Regions from separate parts of the Paenibacillus sp. FSL E2-0177 genome, predicted to be linked through region 1. Evidence: riboswitches for the same ligand, from Rfam matches in the RefSeq annotation. Region 1 holds a riboswitch; the other holds the start of a gene.
The links. A riboswitch is a leader RNA that binds a small molecule or an ion and turns the genes downstream of it on or off. The one in region 1 is predicted to bind cyclic di-AMP.
Positions count from the first base shown of each region.

Region 2: another riboswitch for cyclic di-AMP. It lies ahead of MHI25_RS16970 (APC family permease); the one in region 1 lies ahead of MHI25_RS11590 (KamA family radical SAM protein).

Region 1 is NZ_CP150307.1:2,627,477-2,635,098, forward strand. It holds gene MHI25_RS11585 (YafY family protein) at 1-753, opposite strand, end outside; gene MHI25_RS11590 (KamA family radical SAM protein) at 896-2,065, opposite strand; cyclic di-AMP (ydaO/yuaA leader) riboswitch at 2,205-2,346, opposite strand; gene MHI25_RS11595 (AraC family transcriptional regulator) at 2,395-4,062, opposite strand; gene MHI25_RS11600 (ABC transporter substrate-binding protein) at 4,202-5,227, opposite strand; gene MHI25_RS11605 (HAD family hydrolase) at 5,754-6,416, shown strand; gene MHI25_RS11610 (mannitol-1-phosphate 5-dehydrogenase) at 6,474-7,622, shown strand, end outside.
Region 2 is NZ_CP150307.1:3,799,262-3,806,883, reverse strand. It holds gene MHI25_RS16975 (disulfide oxidoreductase) at 1-446, shown strand, start outside; cyclic di-AMP (ydaO/yuaA leader) riboswitch at 641-800, shown strand; gene MHI25_RS16970 (APC family permease) at 925-2,742, shown strand; gene MHI25_RS16965 (iron-hydroxamate ABC transporter substrate-binding protein) at 2,946-3,953, shown strand; gene MHI25_RS16960 (iron ABC transporter permease) at 4,174-5,229, shown strand; gene MHI25_RS16955 (iron ABC transporter permease) at 5,229-6,263, shown strand; gene MHI25_RS16950 (ABC transporter ATP-binding protein) at 6,319-7,119, shown strand; gene murB (UDP-N-acetylmuramate dehydrogenase) at 7,270-7,622, shown strand, end outside.

The DNA.
Region 1 (7,622 bases):
CATGCTTTTATCGGAATGAAATTCCTTGTCGACTTGATGAAACTGATCCAAAGCTTCTGCCAAAGCCTCAGGGCCTACCCGGATCACTATTTCCTCCACCTGATCTGCCCTGTTTGAACAGCCGGCCTCTTTGGGTACCTCATGTTGCGAATGAAAGGTATCCTGCGTCAGGAACAAATTCAGCATCCGGGAAAGTCGGAACTCCCGATAGTCCTGCCGAGCCCGGCAATAACCATAGATGTACCAGTTGCTATATTTAAAATGAAGCTTTACTGGTTCCATTTCACGGGTTGTACGTTCATTTTTTACACTGATGTAATCAAAACGGACAACATTTCGTTCCGATATAGCCGCACGTAAAAGAGGAAGTGCGTCAGGATCCGTACGCCGGGTTTCAAGATCCACCGCGAGACTAGAGGTCTGTGGCTCCGTTCCAATCGTTTGCAGCCGTTCAATGGTTCCTTGCGTATGCTCATCTTCAAACACGGAAGAAAGACTGTTCAGTACAGTAATCAGAGAAGTGACATCATACGAACGGAGCAGGCTTTTATCCATTTTATATCCGTCCATAATGCCATATCCACCTTTAGTTCCCTGATACGATACGACCGGGATGCCAGCGGCACAAATCACATCGATATCTCTATAGATTGTTCGCTGGGAAACCTGAAACTCTTCAGCCAGCTTGGAGGCAGATAAAACTTCGTGGTTCAATAGCTTGTAGATCATAGAAATCAATCGTTCCAATTTCATGTGTGCATTCCCACCCATTAGTCCATTTCGTGTTACAGCGTGATTATATCATAGATTTTTTCGGGCTAATTTTGGGCGGGAGGAGTTTTGTTGTTGGTGATGAAGAAATATCCTATGACAGAGTCTGACAGAGCTGATTAATCTATTTACAGATTAAATCCGCAGGCTCGCCTGATAAATCATTAACAGAAATAATAGCATCGTTTTTTTTCACAGGTGGGGTCCAATATTGCACATTCCCAGGCAGGTCATCGAACCATTCGGCGTCCTTTGGACAATCTAGAATCATAAATTTTCCGTATTCCTGATCTCTGGATTGATGGTATTTGAGATAGGCTTTTCCGTTATCAATGGCGAGAATTTCTATTTTTCCTGAGGTGTGGCTCATGGATAAGCGTACTCTTTTGCCAAGTCCTGAGGTTCTGGCTTTGGCTTCTTCTACAATTTGATAGACTTGCTCGAGCGGTAATACGAAATCTCGGTTTCCGGCTACGGGCCGGTTCACAAAGAAGTAGTAGGGTGTAACGCCAGCCCATGAAAGCCGGTCCAGTAGTTCCCCTAAAATAACGGGATCATCGTTGATGCCTTTGAGGATGGGGGTCTGATTTACGACAATTGCCCCTGCGTTGTGGAGAGCTTTAAATGCTTTTTTGGCTTCAGGTGTGATTTCACGAGGATGATTGATGTGCGCCATAACATAGATTCGTTTGTCTTCGGTAGAGTAAGTACGAATCAGCTCCAGCAGCTCTTCGTCTTCAGAGATCCGCATCGGATTAAATACGGGAATTTTGGAACCCAGTCTAATGATCTTAACATGCTCAATGCTTCTTAGATTTTCAATAATGGATCTTAGCTTCGGTGTGGAGAGAATTAAACTGTCCCCGCCCGTAAGAAGTACGTTGTTAATCTCCGGATTATTTGCGATATACTCCAAACCCGGAGAGACATCAGCCATCGCCTCTTTCACGTCATTTCGGAACAGACGCTTACGGAAACAGTAGCGGCAATAAGCCCCGCAGACCTCGGATACAATCAGTAGTGCAGTGGTTCTATACTTGTGCTGACAACCAGGTACCACATAATTCGTGTCCTCATCGGAGGCGTCCCAGCGCCCATACTCCAGCAGTTCACCTTCGTTAGGAATAACCAGCTTACGGATGGGATCATCTGGATCATCCCAGTTAATTAAAGACAGATAGTAGTCATTTACACGAAAAACAAATTTGTCCGTAATTTCTTTCAGATTCTCTTTTTCCAGCTCAGACAACATAGCTATTTTGTTAATATCCGTGAAGTACTTTACCTTTTGCACGTACATCTCTCCTTTGTCTCGTAGTGTGAGAAATGAGGGAGCCTTAGTGTCAAAGGCCAATCTACTGCCAGCAGGGTCCAAAAAAGCACAAAAAGAGACCCTTAGCAAGGGTCTCTGGTTATGTAAATAACATGAAAAGCAGACCCATCCACTGCTGACGAGGTTAGCTGACGGACTCGGGTAAGATGGTACCCTACATTCTAATGCTCAATGATTCGCCCCAATTAACTGGTTCCCCCGCTTTTCAACTGTAAAAGTTGGAAATTAAGCGTAGATAAAGTATACCCTATCAAGTTTTGAAAAGTCAAAAGAGATTCCTAGATTCACCTTCAATTACTAGCGGTACTTCCACCGAGTAGTTTAGGCAACAGCGTTAGCAGCTTCTCCCGGGTTAACGCATCACTAGAGTTCCATTTGCTTCCGTCGAGCAGATAAACATGTCCCTGACGTACTGCCGGGAGATTGTTCCAAAGTGAACTGTCTAGTAATCGTTCCATCGCAGCTCGCGAGTCTTTGCGTTCCGGAATGAGCATGAAGATATGATCTCCGGCGTAGGCAGGCAGTCGCGTTGGATCAACTTCGGCGAACCCTAACTCTTCGTCCAATATGGCCTGGATCTCTTCGGTCGGTTGTAAACCACATGGGGCATAAAGCGCAGTGGAGAATCCGGACATTCCCATAGCATACAGATGATCTCCATGATCATAGACCAAAGCAGAGGCGGTTTCTCCAACTTGGAGGGTTGTCGTGTAAAGCTGCTGCCACATGGCAGCGTTTTTGATTGTGAATGACTCCAGCCATGCTTCGGCTTCGCGCTGTTTACCTAGCCAACTGCCTAATGTCCGCATTCGGTTGTCGAGAGATGCAAATGAATCAAAGGTGAGTGTCGGAGCGATACCAGAAACTGCTCTGTAGGCTCTTTCATCACTATTTGCCAAAATGATCAAATCTGGGTTTAGGGAAGCGGTCAACTGCGGGTCCAGTGGAAACCCGACGTTGGCGAGCTTCTTAAGCCGATGTTTATAGACGCTGTTCCGGGCGAACGCTTCATCTCCACCGATAGGCTTTACGCCTAACGCGAGAAGGTCGCCAAGTGTTTCGCCATGATAGACAATACGTTTCGCTCGCTCTGGAATCTCCACCTCATGACCCGTCCAATCCTTGACGGTAAGCTTACGACCTTTCTGATGTGCATATTGTCCGGGTGTAACTCCGGTTTTTTGCCGAAAGCGGCGGCTGAAATAGTATTCGTCCGAGAAGCCGACCAGTCTGGCGATTTCCCGCAGTGGTTCAGTCGATTCCTGCAGGAATCGTTTGGAATGATTAATGCGCAGATCCGTCAGGTATTCAAGCGGCTTTTTACCCGTAAGCTGCTGAAAGATCGGTGTATATTGCCAGATTGATATTCCCGCCAGTTCAGCTAACTGCTTCACGGTGATACTCTCTGTATAATGCTCCTGAATGAATGTTATGGTCTTTTCTACGGATTCCGTAGGACTTGGCAGGTGTTTGGAAGGGTAATTATGCTCAAAAAGTAGCAGCAGCAATTCTTGGAATTTTAATTGTCGCTTGAATTGTTGTACATCATCGGTGTTATTCCTGTTCATGAGCAGGTCTTCGACTAGTCGGATTACCTTGGTGAACGGGTGCACAATTAACTCCCGTCTGCCGGAAAGCAGCTCTCCAGAATATCGTTTAGGATGCTTGGTTGTATAAATTGCTGTAAAGGTGATGAGGTAATAATACAACGTCAGCTCCTGGTTGTTCGTACTATAGGAGATTCCAGGAGATAGTAGATAACATTTATCCGTACTTAGTATCACGCTTTGATCATCGAGGTTCAATTGTCCGTTCCCTCCAGTAAATATGAGAAGGGTATAGTCCTGGGTTGTACGCGTTATAGAGCTTGAATCGGCAGCTTGAATCATCAGTTCGGCCTCGTTTAGCTGAAATAGCAGAGAGTGGAGTGGGGGGCAGGACGATGATGTATGCAGCATGGGTTCAGCCTCCGTTCATTTGGTGAGAATGATTATCAATGAATTCATTGTATATAAAAAAAAGAAGCATATCAACAGCTGTTGACATGCTTCTTGCAGTTTTTTATCAGCCTTGTGTTAAACTCTTCATCACAGAAGGTTATTTCATATTTAATAGCTGTGGAATTTCCCCAAGCAGCCATTCTCTTGTTGTCGCATCACTTGAAGTCTTCATGATGTCTTGTGTATAGACATATCCGTTCTTGACGGCAGGAAGGCTCTTCCAGATAGGGCTCTTTAATAGATCCTCTGTGGATTGTTTTGCTTCTTCTGCCACTGGAGTCAAGAGGAATATCCGGTCTCCGGCATATTCTTTCAGGACTTCCATGGATACTTCCTGGAACCCTTTACCTTCATCAAGGATCTTCTGAATAGCTGGAGTTGCCTTGAAGCCATTCTCCCCATAGAGTACCTGTGAAAGTCCGGTTGCTGCCATAATAAACAGTCTGTCTCCTGGATAATAAGTGAAGACCGCAGCCGTTTCGCCCTCTTTCATGCCTGCGGATTTCAATTGCTTCCACATGTTCTCTTCAGCGGTTTTATACTGCGCAAGCCATGCTTCTGCTTCAGTCGTTTTCCCAACAATTCCACCAATGTCCAGCATACGTTCCTGGAGTGGGGCAAAGGTATCAAATATTATAGTGGGTGCAATTTTGGAGAGCTGTTCGAAATCAGCTTCATCTGTGCCCGCATAGATGATCAGGTCAGGCTGAAGTTCCAATGTTTTTTCCAGATTGATAGGGAAGCCTACATCCTCCACACCTTGTAATTGATCTTCAAAAACCTGGCCTTCGCCCATAGAAAGAGGATAACCTACCGCCTGCACACCAAGTTCGAGCAAATCGCCATAAGTTTCTCCAGAATAGATAATTCGCTGCGGATTCACCGGAATCTCTACAGTATGCCCTATGTAATCTGTATAGGAACGAGTAGTCGCTGCTGCTTCATCTGTACTGCTATCTGAGGGTTCTGCTGAAGGTACTGCGGTTGCAGCGGAAGAGTTCCCGGTTGCGTTTGCCGTACTATTGGCAGAGGATTGTTCCTTTGAGTTTCCGCACGCTAGTAGCAATGTACTCAGCAAAAATAGTACACATACCACAGCGAAGGACTGTCGTACCTTGTTCATATCTTATTGCCTCCCTATTATATGTAACGACCACCAATAATGATAATCATTCTCGATTAAAATATATCATAAATTAAAGCCTCTTTTTACTCAATGGACAAAAAATAACCCCGTAATTTGATTTGTACAATCAAGTAAAAAGGATGTGTTTAAAATTATTTTGAATTATTTTTAGCTGCTTGGAAAAATACTCTAAATAACAGCAATCGAGAGAAAGAGAGGGAGCTTGTCTTCATAATAAACTTGGCAAAGGAATCCCTTGAAGCACATAGGATTGTGGTGTTTTTTTGAATCTGATTACTGTTATGTATTAAGAAGTTCAGGTGATGAAAAAATCCAGGTTTGTCCACATTGATTGTAATCGTTATCATTACGTGGCATGTTATCTACCGTGCTTGACGTCAGTAGAAGGGCTTTGTTATGGTTTTTATAGTCAAACGCAAGCCGAAATAGCTTTTTGTAGAATATGCAGAAGGTTTTGCGTAAGATATTCTAACCAAACATAATACGAGGGAGATGGTTGATTGTGATCAAAGGAATTATTTTTGATTTTGACGGAACGATTATCGACACGGAGACTGCTTGGTACACCGCATTTAACGAGGCTTATGCAGAATATGGAGTGGATCTGACGCTTGAACAATATTCCACCTGCATCGGCACGAGCTTGAACAGTTTTAATCCTTATGAATATTTAATGACTGATCTTAAGCTAGCGATTGACAAAGAAGAGTTCAGTAAGGCTGTTAAACAGAGACACAGCAAACTTATGGAGCTTGAAACAATACGACCAGGCATTCAGCATTATCTTGATTCCGCCAAAGCAGCTGGACTGCGCATAGGGCTGGCCTCAAGTTCTTCACTGGAATGGGTGGAAAAATATCTGAATCAATTGGGTATTCGCGAGTATTTCGAATGTGTTCGGACTGCCGACCATGTGGCAAAAGTGAAACCAGATCCGGAGCTATATAACCAAACGTTAGCTTGTCTTGGAATCACAGCTGATGAGGCGGTTGCTATCGAGGATTCACCGAATGGATCTAAGGCAGCGGCAGCAGCTGGCATCCGTTGCATTGTGACGCCTAACGAAATTACTAATTTTCTTGAATTCGATAAGCAGCACCATAAAATTGATAATCTAAGTCTTCTTGAATTTGATCATGTAGTTACTCAACGTTGCTTCGTATAGAGAAACCGAGTATAGAGAAACCGAGAAACTAAGTTCAAATTAAAGGGGGATACCAAATTGAGAGCCGTACATTTTGGAGCAGGCAATATTGGTAGAGGTTTTATTGGGCCTATGTTGTCGGACTCCGGTTACAATGTTTGTTTCGTCGGAAGAAATAAGAGTAAAATTGCCCAATTGCAAAAACGTGGGCAATATCCTGTCACCCTAGCTAACAAGAACAGGGACAGCTTTATCGTTGATAATGTTACTGCAATCAATCTGAATGATACTGAGGACGTTACTAGAGCTATAGCAGAAGCTGAAATTGTGACAACTGCCGTCGGAATATCCGCTTTAAAAGATATTGCTGAGACCATTGCGCAGGGCATCGAACGAAGGCTTGAAAATAGCAGAAATCTCAACCCTCTTCATATCATTGCCTGTGAGAATGGGATTGGAAGCAGTCAGAAGTTGAAAAAATCAGTTTATCGGCATATGAAGCAATCCTTCAAGGAACTTGCTGACCGCAATGTCGCTTTTCCCAATGCGATGGTGGACCGGATTGTACCTATGCAGAAAAATACAGATTCACTTGAAATCCTCGTTGAACCCTTCAGTGAGTGGGTTATTCCCCGCAGTGGAATGATTGGTAATTACAATGAAATTAAAGGCGTCCATTATGTGGATTCGCTGGCGCCATACCTCGAACGGAAGCTATATACTGTGAATACAGGTCATTGCAGTGCAGCCTATTTTGGATACCTGGAAGGTTATACTAGCATTCAAGAAGCGATGTCTGATCCCGAAATCAGAGTTCGTGTTCACGGGGTGCTTAAGGAAACAGGGGCCTTATTGGTGCATTTATATGGCTTCAAGCCCATAGAACATGACCGGTATATAGAAAAGATGATGGAACGATTCACTAACCCCAACTTTAACGATAAAATTACACGTGTCGCCCGCTCCCCGCTTCGCAAGCTTTCACCTAATGATCGACTCGTAAAACCGGCAATGCTTGCTCATGAACTTGGTTTTGAGACCTCACATTTAGTCTCAGCTATTGCCTCTGCACTTTATTTTGATCATGAAAAAGATCCAGAAGCCTTACAGCTTCAAGCGGACATCCGAAACCACGGGCTAAGTGAAGTCATTGCTGCACAACTAAAAATCCCCAGGGAGCATCCGCTTCATGGTCGTATTATTTTGGAGTCCAACAAATTACGCGCG
Region 2 (7,622 bases), 1.2 Mb from region 1:
TTTGCAAGCGTAACTGCCTCTATCTGGCCTGGTTCGTCTCTTTGGTTGCTGTAGCTGGTAGCTTGTATTTAAGTGAAGTCTTGAAGTATGAACCTTGTAAGCTTTGCTGGTTTCAGCGGATTTTTATGTATCCGCAGTTATTTTTGTTGGGAATTGCCACTTTCCGTGGAGATAAGCGCATCATTCCTTATGTGCTTCCATTAAGTTTGATTGGTGGCAGTATCTCAATCTATCATTATGCGGAACAGAAGATTCCAGCGTTAAGTAAAGTTCTACCTTGTACAGTTGGTGTTCCTTGTAATAAAGATTACTTGAACTACTTCGGATTTATAACGATTCCTTTGTTAGCTTTAATAGCGTTTGCTCTAATAAGTCTCCTTCTTTGGTATGGACGTAGGGAAGAAGAAGTGATTGAAGTAGATGCTGAGGAGAGCTTAGGATTTTAGTTTTTACTTTGGAAGGTACAAAAAAGCTGAAAAGGTATTAAAATCACGGGCTAGAGGGATAATTGAAGATAATGAAAGAGAGCATCCAATAAGACGCTATATTTGAGCTTATTGGATGTTTTTTCATTCTTTTTTCATTTTTTTCAACGCTTTACTGTAGGCACTTTGTAGACTAATATTAGACCTTGTGAGAAGTTGAATATGCGCTGAATTTTCTTAGGAAAAACGGGGGAACCAAACTTGGCATTCATGCCAATGGGGTGAATCGGAACCGGGTCGAACAGACCTCTACCGTAGGGCTATAACCACAGCCCGAATCCGCCAGCTAACCTCGTAAGCAAGGTGGGAAAATGACCATGCATAAGCATGCGGATCATTTCCGTATGCTTATTTTTGTGTCTGCATTTATGAAATCCACCGATGAAAACAGCGCACGGAAATTCCGTTTCAGCTCCCAAAGAAAGGAACTGTATCCACCATGGTAAGCAAGGTAAAACGACTATTGATCGGACGTCCGATGAAGTCGAATGAACTCGATCATGAAAAGTTATCCAAGGTTAAAGCACTGGCTGTCCTGTCTTCTGATGCGCTCTCGTCTGTAGCCTACGGAACGGAACAAATTCTGATTGTACTGGTGGCTGCCGGGTTTACTGCCATCTGGTATTCCCTGCCAATTGCATTAGCCGTATTGGGCCTGCTGGCCATCCTGATTTTATCCTATCGGCAGACGATTTTTGCTTATCCGCAAGGAGGCGGAGCTTATATCGTAGCCAAGAGTAATCTTGGTATTCCGACAGGGCTGCTCGCTGGGGGTTCATTATTGGTGGATTACATTCTTACCGTAGCGGTTAGTGCCTCGGCAGGGACGGATGCGATCACATCGGCTTTTCCAAGTCTTCATAATCATACTGTTCTCATCGCTGTATCTGTTATCGTTTTATTAACAATCATTAATCTTCGCGGAGTGACTGAATCGGCTTCATTTATCGCAATTCCAGTGTATTTGTTTGTGGTTTCGATTGTTGTTCTGATTATCTCCGGTATCGTTAAATATGCAATGGGTGGCGCGCATGCGAATGTTCCTGAAATAGGCAGCGCCGTATCTAATGTAAGTTTGTTTCTACTATTAAAAGCGTTTAGCTCTGGTTGTTCAGCCCTAACGGGGGTTGAGGCCGTATCTAATGCGATCCCAAACTTTAAAGCACCCGCTGAGAAGAATGCAGCCAAGACGCTAATGATCATGGGACTTATCCTTGGCTTTATGTTTACCGGAATCACTGTGCTGGCGTATTGGTATGGTATTGTGCCAGATGAAAAGGCTACGGTTGTCTCTCAGATCGCTGAATCGACCTTTGGCCGTGGCGGATTGTACTTTTTCATTCAAGGGATTACAGCAGTGATTTTGTTCTTGGCAGCTAATACAGCATATTCAGCGTTTCCGCTGCTCGCCTTTATGTTTGCAAAAGATAAATATCTGCCACATGCATTTATGGTCCGTGGTGACCGCCTGGGCTTCTCAAACGGCATTATTTTTCTAGGAGTTATGTCTATCATACTTGTGACTGCATTCCATGGGAATACGGAAGGTTTGATTCCACTATATGCGGTAGGCGTGTTCATTCCTTTTACCTTATCCCAACTGGGGATGATGGTGCATTGGATCAAAACAAGACCCGCTGGATGGGTGAAAAGATTTGTAGTAAATACCATCGGTATGCTGACTACATTGACGATTACGCTTATATTTATCATTACTAAATTCTCGAGCGTATGGATGGCATTCATTTTCTTACCTGCTGTAATGTTCGTGTTCCACCGTATTCATAAGCATTATTTGAACACTGCGGATCAACTGCGTATATGTCCGGCTACTGATAAACCTGTAATTAAAGGAAGTACTGTAGTTGTTCCTGTTGCAGGGGTTACACGTGCTGTATTACATTCCATCAGCTATGCGAAGTCTCTAACAGATAATGTTGTTGCTGTGTATGTAGGCTTTGATGAAGAAGACATTCATAAGATGGAGCAACGGTGGGAGGAATGGAATCCAGGTGTACGCCTGATTGTTCTTCGTTCCAGATATCGTAGTATCATTCGTCCGTTAGTGAAGTTTATCGATACGGTAGAGTGGAAGACCGCTGCGACGGATCACATCACGATTCTGATTCCACAGTTTATTACCAAACATTGGTGGCAAGCCGTGCTTCATAATCAGACCAGCTTTTTAATCCGCTCGTATCTAATGAATCAAAAGGACGTTGTAGTAGCGACTGTCCCGTATCATTTAAATAAATAAGTAGAAGATTAAAGATGAGGTTATATCCGGAACGTTCGGAATATAACCTCTTTTGTATTTTATATGAAGGAAATTGTTGCAAATCCACAGAATTTGAAATTTATATGTTGACACAGAGAATGAGAATCAATATCATTTAAAAGTGAAGCAGAGGTAAAGGTCACCTTTGAATATCAAAGCAGTTACATATAGGAGGGTTTTTAATGTTTTGGCTTAACAGAAAAAGATCAGGAAGCATGAAAGTGACGATGAGCGGACTAATAGTGATGACGCTAATACTTTCCGCTTGTGGTAATAATAATGCTGAAAGCTCATCAAATGCAGGAACAGCGCCTACAACAGCGCCTACAGCAGAATCTACAGAGGCACCTGCTGCACCTAAGACGTTAACAGATGCAATGGGTCATAAAGTAACGATTCCGGCTAATCCACAGCGCGTTCTGGGTTCATATTTGGAAGACTCTTTGGTAACTCTGGGTGTAACTCCAGTAGCTCAATGGTCAGTTACAAACGGCGTTCAGGATTATCTGGCCACTGAATTGAAGGATGTTCCTACAATTAGTTACGACCTTCCGTTAGAGGCTGTAACCAGCTTTGCTCCGGATCTTATTATCATCCCATCGGAGTCTTCTGTTCAGAACGGGATTTACGATCAGTTGAATAAGATTGCACCCACTTATGTAATTGGGGATGAACTAAATCAAGATTGGCGCAAATCGTTGCTCAAGATGGGTGAGATTTTGAACAAAACCCCTGAAGCAGAAAAAGCCATTAAAGATTATGATGTTAAAGCAGCGGCTGCGAAAGAACAGCTTGCAGGAGCTATTGGACAAGAGTCCGCGGCTATTTTATGGTTGGTGCAAAAAAACTTCTATATTGTAGACGAAACCCGCAGCAGTGGAGCTGTATTATATACAGACCTTGGCGTAACGCTGCCTAACTTAGTAACAGAGATCCCAGTAGGAACAAGAGCAACTTGGAATCCGATCTCACTAGAGAAGCTTTCTGAGCTGACCGCAGATCATATTTTCCTTGTAAATAGTGATAAGACTGAGGGTTCGGAGATCCTAGATAGTGCAATCTGGAAGGGCATCCCAGCTGTAAAAGCTGGAAATGTGCATGAAATGAGCTCAACAAGCAGCTGGCTTTACAGTGGTGCGAACGCTGGCAGCAAAATCATTGACGATGTGCTAAAAAGTCTTGTGAAATAAAAGTCGTAATTCACCATGAATGAGACTGATCATTTCGGTGGGGAAGAGCGTGCAGATCAAGTATCTCGTGATACAAAGATCTGCACCATTTTTTTATAAACCAATCCCATAGTACGGAAAAATCGATCCTGCAATTGTACAACATAAATATTTTTGCGATAATGAGAATGATTGTTGTTATCATATAAACCATTGTAACTATTGAATAAGGAGACGACTCATGGTTTCACCCTCAGATTTCGCAAATCGTATTAAAAATGAACCCAAAAAAGCTCTACATACCCGACCGGCAGCTGCCATTGGTATTCTTATTTTTGGACTTGCTGCCATTGCCTTCGGATTGGCACTTTCGGTCTCAGTAGGTGCAGCAGATATCAAGTTAGCTACGGTATGGGAAGCTATATTTCATTTCAATCCAGATTTACAAAAACATCAGGTAATTAGAGAACTGCGATTTCCACGTGCTATTGCTGGCGCCTTAGTCGGTGCTTGCTTCGCAGTAGCAGGGGCTATCATGCAGGGGATGACAAGAAACCCGCTTGCGGATTCAGGGCTGTTAGGCTTGAATGCAGGAGCAGGGGTAGCGCTGGCCATAGTATTTGCTTTTGCACCCTCACTCTCATTCACTTCACTAATGTTGTATTGCTTTATCGGTGCCGCTGTGGCCTCTTTTATCGTATTCGGAATCGGTTCGCTTTCTTTTAATGGCCTGACCCCCTTGCGATTGACATTAGCAGGTTCGGCAGTTAGTGCTTTATTGGTTGCTATTAGTCAGGGAGTAGCTATTCTTTTCAACTTATCTCAGGACATAGCCTTCTGGTTAGCTGGTGGGATGGGTGGAGCTAGCTGGACTCAGATCAAGATTATATTCCCTTGGGTGGCCGTAGCCTTAATTGCAGCAATGATGTTATCACGATCCGTCACATTGCTCAGCTTAGGAAGAGAAGTAGCGGTTGGTCTGGGGCAGCGGACAAGGATAGTTCAATTGGCATGTATGATTGTTGTGGTTATCTTAGCTGGAAGCGCGGTTTCAACGGTTGGCCCGATTGCTTTTATAGGACTAATTATTCCACATGTTACACGTTATTTCGTTGGAGTGGACTACCGCTGGATTATCCCTTGCTCGGCAGTTCTAGGGAGCTTATTGATTATCTTTGCAGATATTGCCGCAAGAATGATAAATGCACCTTATGAGACACCGCTAGGAGCTTTAATTGCCATCATCGGCGTACCGTTCTTTATTTATTTAGCGAGTAAGCGGAAGGGGGAGCTGTAATGCCCAAATTAACCCTTACTCCAGATGAAAAAGAACGCCGCACACGCGCCCTAACGGTGTTATCACTCCTTGCTATACTGATCGTCGTTGTGTTTATAGTCAGTATGAATACAGGGTTTATGCGTCTATCCCCACTAGAGGTATTACATACACTCATGGGTGATGGAACACATCAGCAAAAGCTTATTTTATTTGATTTCAGACTACCCCGCATCGTAATTTCATTGTTAGTAGGAGCGGGCTTTGCAGTATCGGGCTGTATTCTACAAAGTCTCGCACGTAATGCACTCGCAGAACCGGCTACGCTGGGCATAAGTGCTGGTGCAGGTTTTGCGGTAATCATTTTTATCTCGTTTTTTCCGGCTACAACAGCAGCTCCGGTATTTGTCTTGCCTCTCCTAGCGCTTGGTGGGGCTGGCCTGACCGCAGCTTTAATCTATATTCTTGCCTACCGGAAGGCAGATGGTCTGTCTCCTACAAGGCTGATCCTTATCGGGATTGCGGTCGCTGCAGGAATCAATGCTTGCCAGCTTGTATTGGCACTTAGGCTTGATCCTAATAATTATCAATTTGTAGCTACTTGGATCGCCGGGAAAATATGGGGTGGGGATTGGAGATTCGTCCTTGCTTTGCTGCCTTGGATCGCGATTCTGTTACCGTTCGCCTTCTATAAAGCCCGGGTTCTAAATGTATTGAATCTAGGGGACCATACTTCATTAGGTCTAGGAATGCGTGTGGAGAAGGAACGTATTCTCCTTCTGGTAACAGCCGTAGCGCTTGCCGGCTCCTGCGTCGCGGTAAGCGGAGGTATTGGCTTCGTCGGCCTGATAGCACCACACCTGGCTCGCAGGCTCGTGGGACCCCGCCATCAAGTGTTATTACCTGCTAGTGCTTTGACAGGGGCGCTTCTTATGATTACCGCTGATACCATCGGCAGATGGGTGCTGCAACCTGCGGAAGTTCCGACTGGCATTGTGGTTGCGATTATTGGCGCACCTTACTTTTTATATTTACTCGCCAAGTCTAAAGCGTAAATTAGTTCATACTTAGGAGCATAGCTCCATAAAACTTTTAAGGGAGTTGTAGATCATGTCAGAACGTTTGAATACAGAAGAATTAAGTATTGGGTATGCAGAGGCTACTATAGTTAAAGGCTTGAACTTGTCTATCCCTACGGGAAAAATCACCGCACTAGTGGGCGCTAACGGCTCCGGTAAATCTACAATCCTCAAAACGATGGCCCGGATTATGAAGCCGAAGAGTGGCACCGTAATGCTGGACGGCAAATCGATTCATAACTTTTCAACTAAAGAGGTTGCTCGTCAGCTAGCGATTCTACCGCAGAACCCAACGGCTCCTGACGGTCTGACGGTATCTGAGCTGGTCAGTTACGGTCGCTTCCCTCATCAAAAGGGATTTGGCACGATGACCGCAGAAGATCGCAACATCATCTCCAATGCCATCTCTGTTACGGGCATGGAATCTTTTCATGATCGCCCTATTGACCGTCTCTCTGGTGGACAACGTCAACGCGCTTGGATCGCTATGGCGTTAGCTCAAGAAACAGATATTTTATTCCTTGACGAGCCTACAACGTTCCTAGATATGGCGCATCAGCTCGAAGTTCTTCAGCTTTTGCAAAAGCTGAATGAGGAAGAAGGCCGTACCATCATCATGGTCGTGCATGATTTGAATCATGCTACTCGTTATGCGCAGCATATGGTAGCGATTAAGTCCGGTACTGTGGTTAGCGAAGGCTCACCTACTGAGGTTATGACACCAGATGTATTGCGGGAAGTGTTTGGAATTGAAGCGGATATCGTTCCGGATCCACGTACGGGTGTGCCACTGTGTCTTCCTTACGAGCTTGCTGCCTATAAAGCTGTGTAATTATCATCTAAAATCATACAACGAACAGGCTCCCGTCATTGACAAGGGAGCCTGTTCGTTGTTACAGTTGTGGTTGCCTACAATTTCATAATAACTCTTTAAAATAGATCAAGGACCATCATTTATACATGGTTAAAGGAGCATGAAAACATGAATATTGATAAAATTCAAGATGATCTAGAGCAGCTAATGACCGCAGGAATAGTGAAAAGTCATGAGAATTTAAAAGATCACGTGTATACTAAAATGGGCGGCAAAGCTGATATTTTGGCTGCACCAGCTACTTATGATGAAATTCAAAAGATCGTTACATATGCAGAACAAAATGGGATAACCCTTACGGTACTTGGGAATGGCTCCAATGTGATTATCCGTGATGGAGGTGTACGTGGAATCGTTCTGCAAACGGCAGGACTGACCGAAATGGGAATTCGCGACAATCTCTTATATGCGCAATGTGGTGCCAAAATAATTGATGTTTCCAGATATGCGCTTGATAAGGA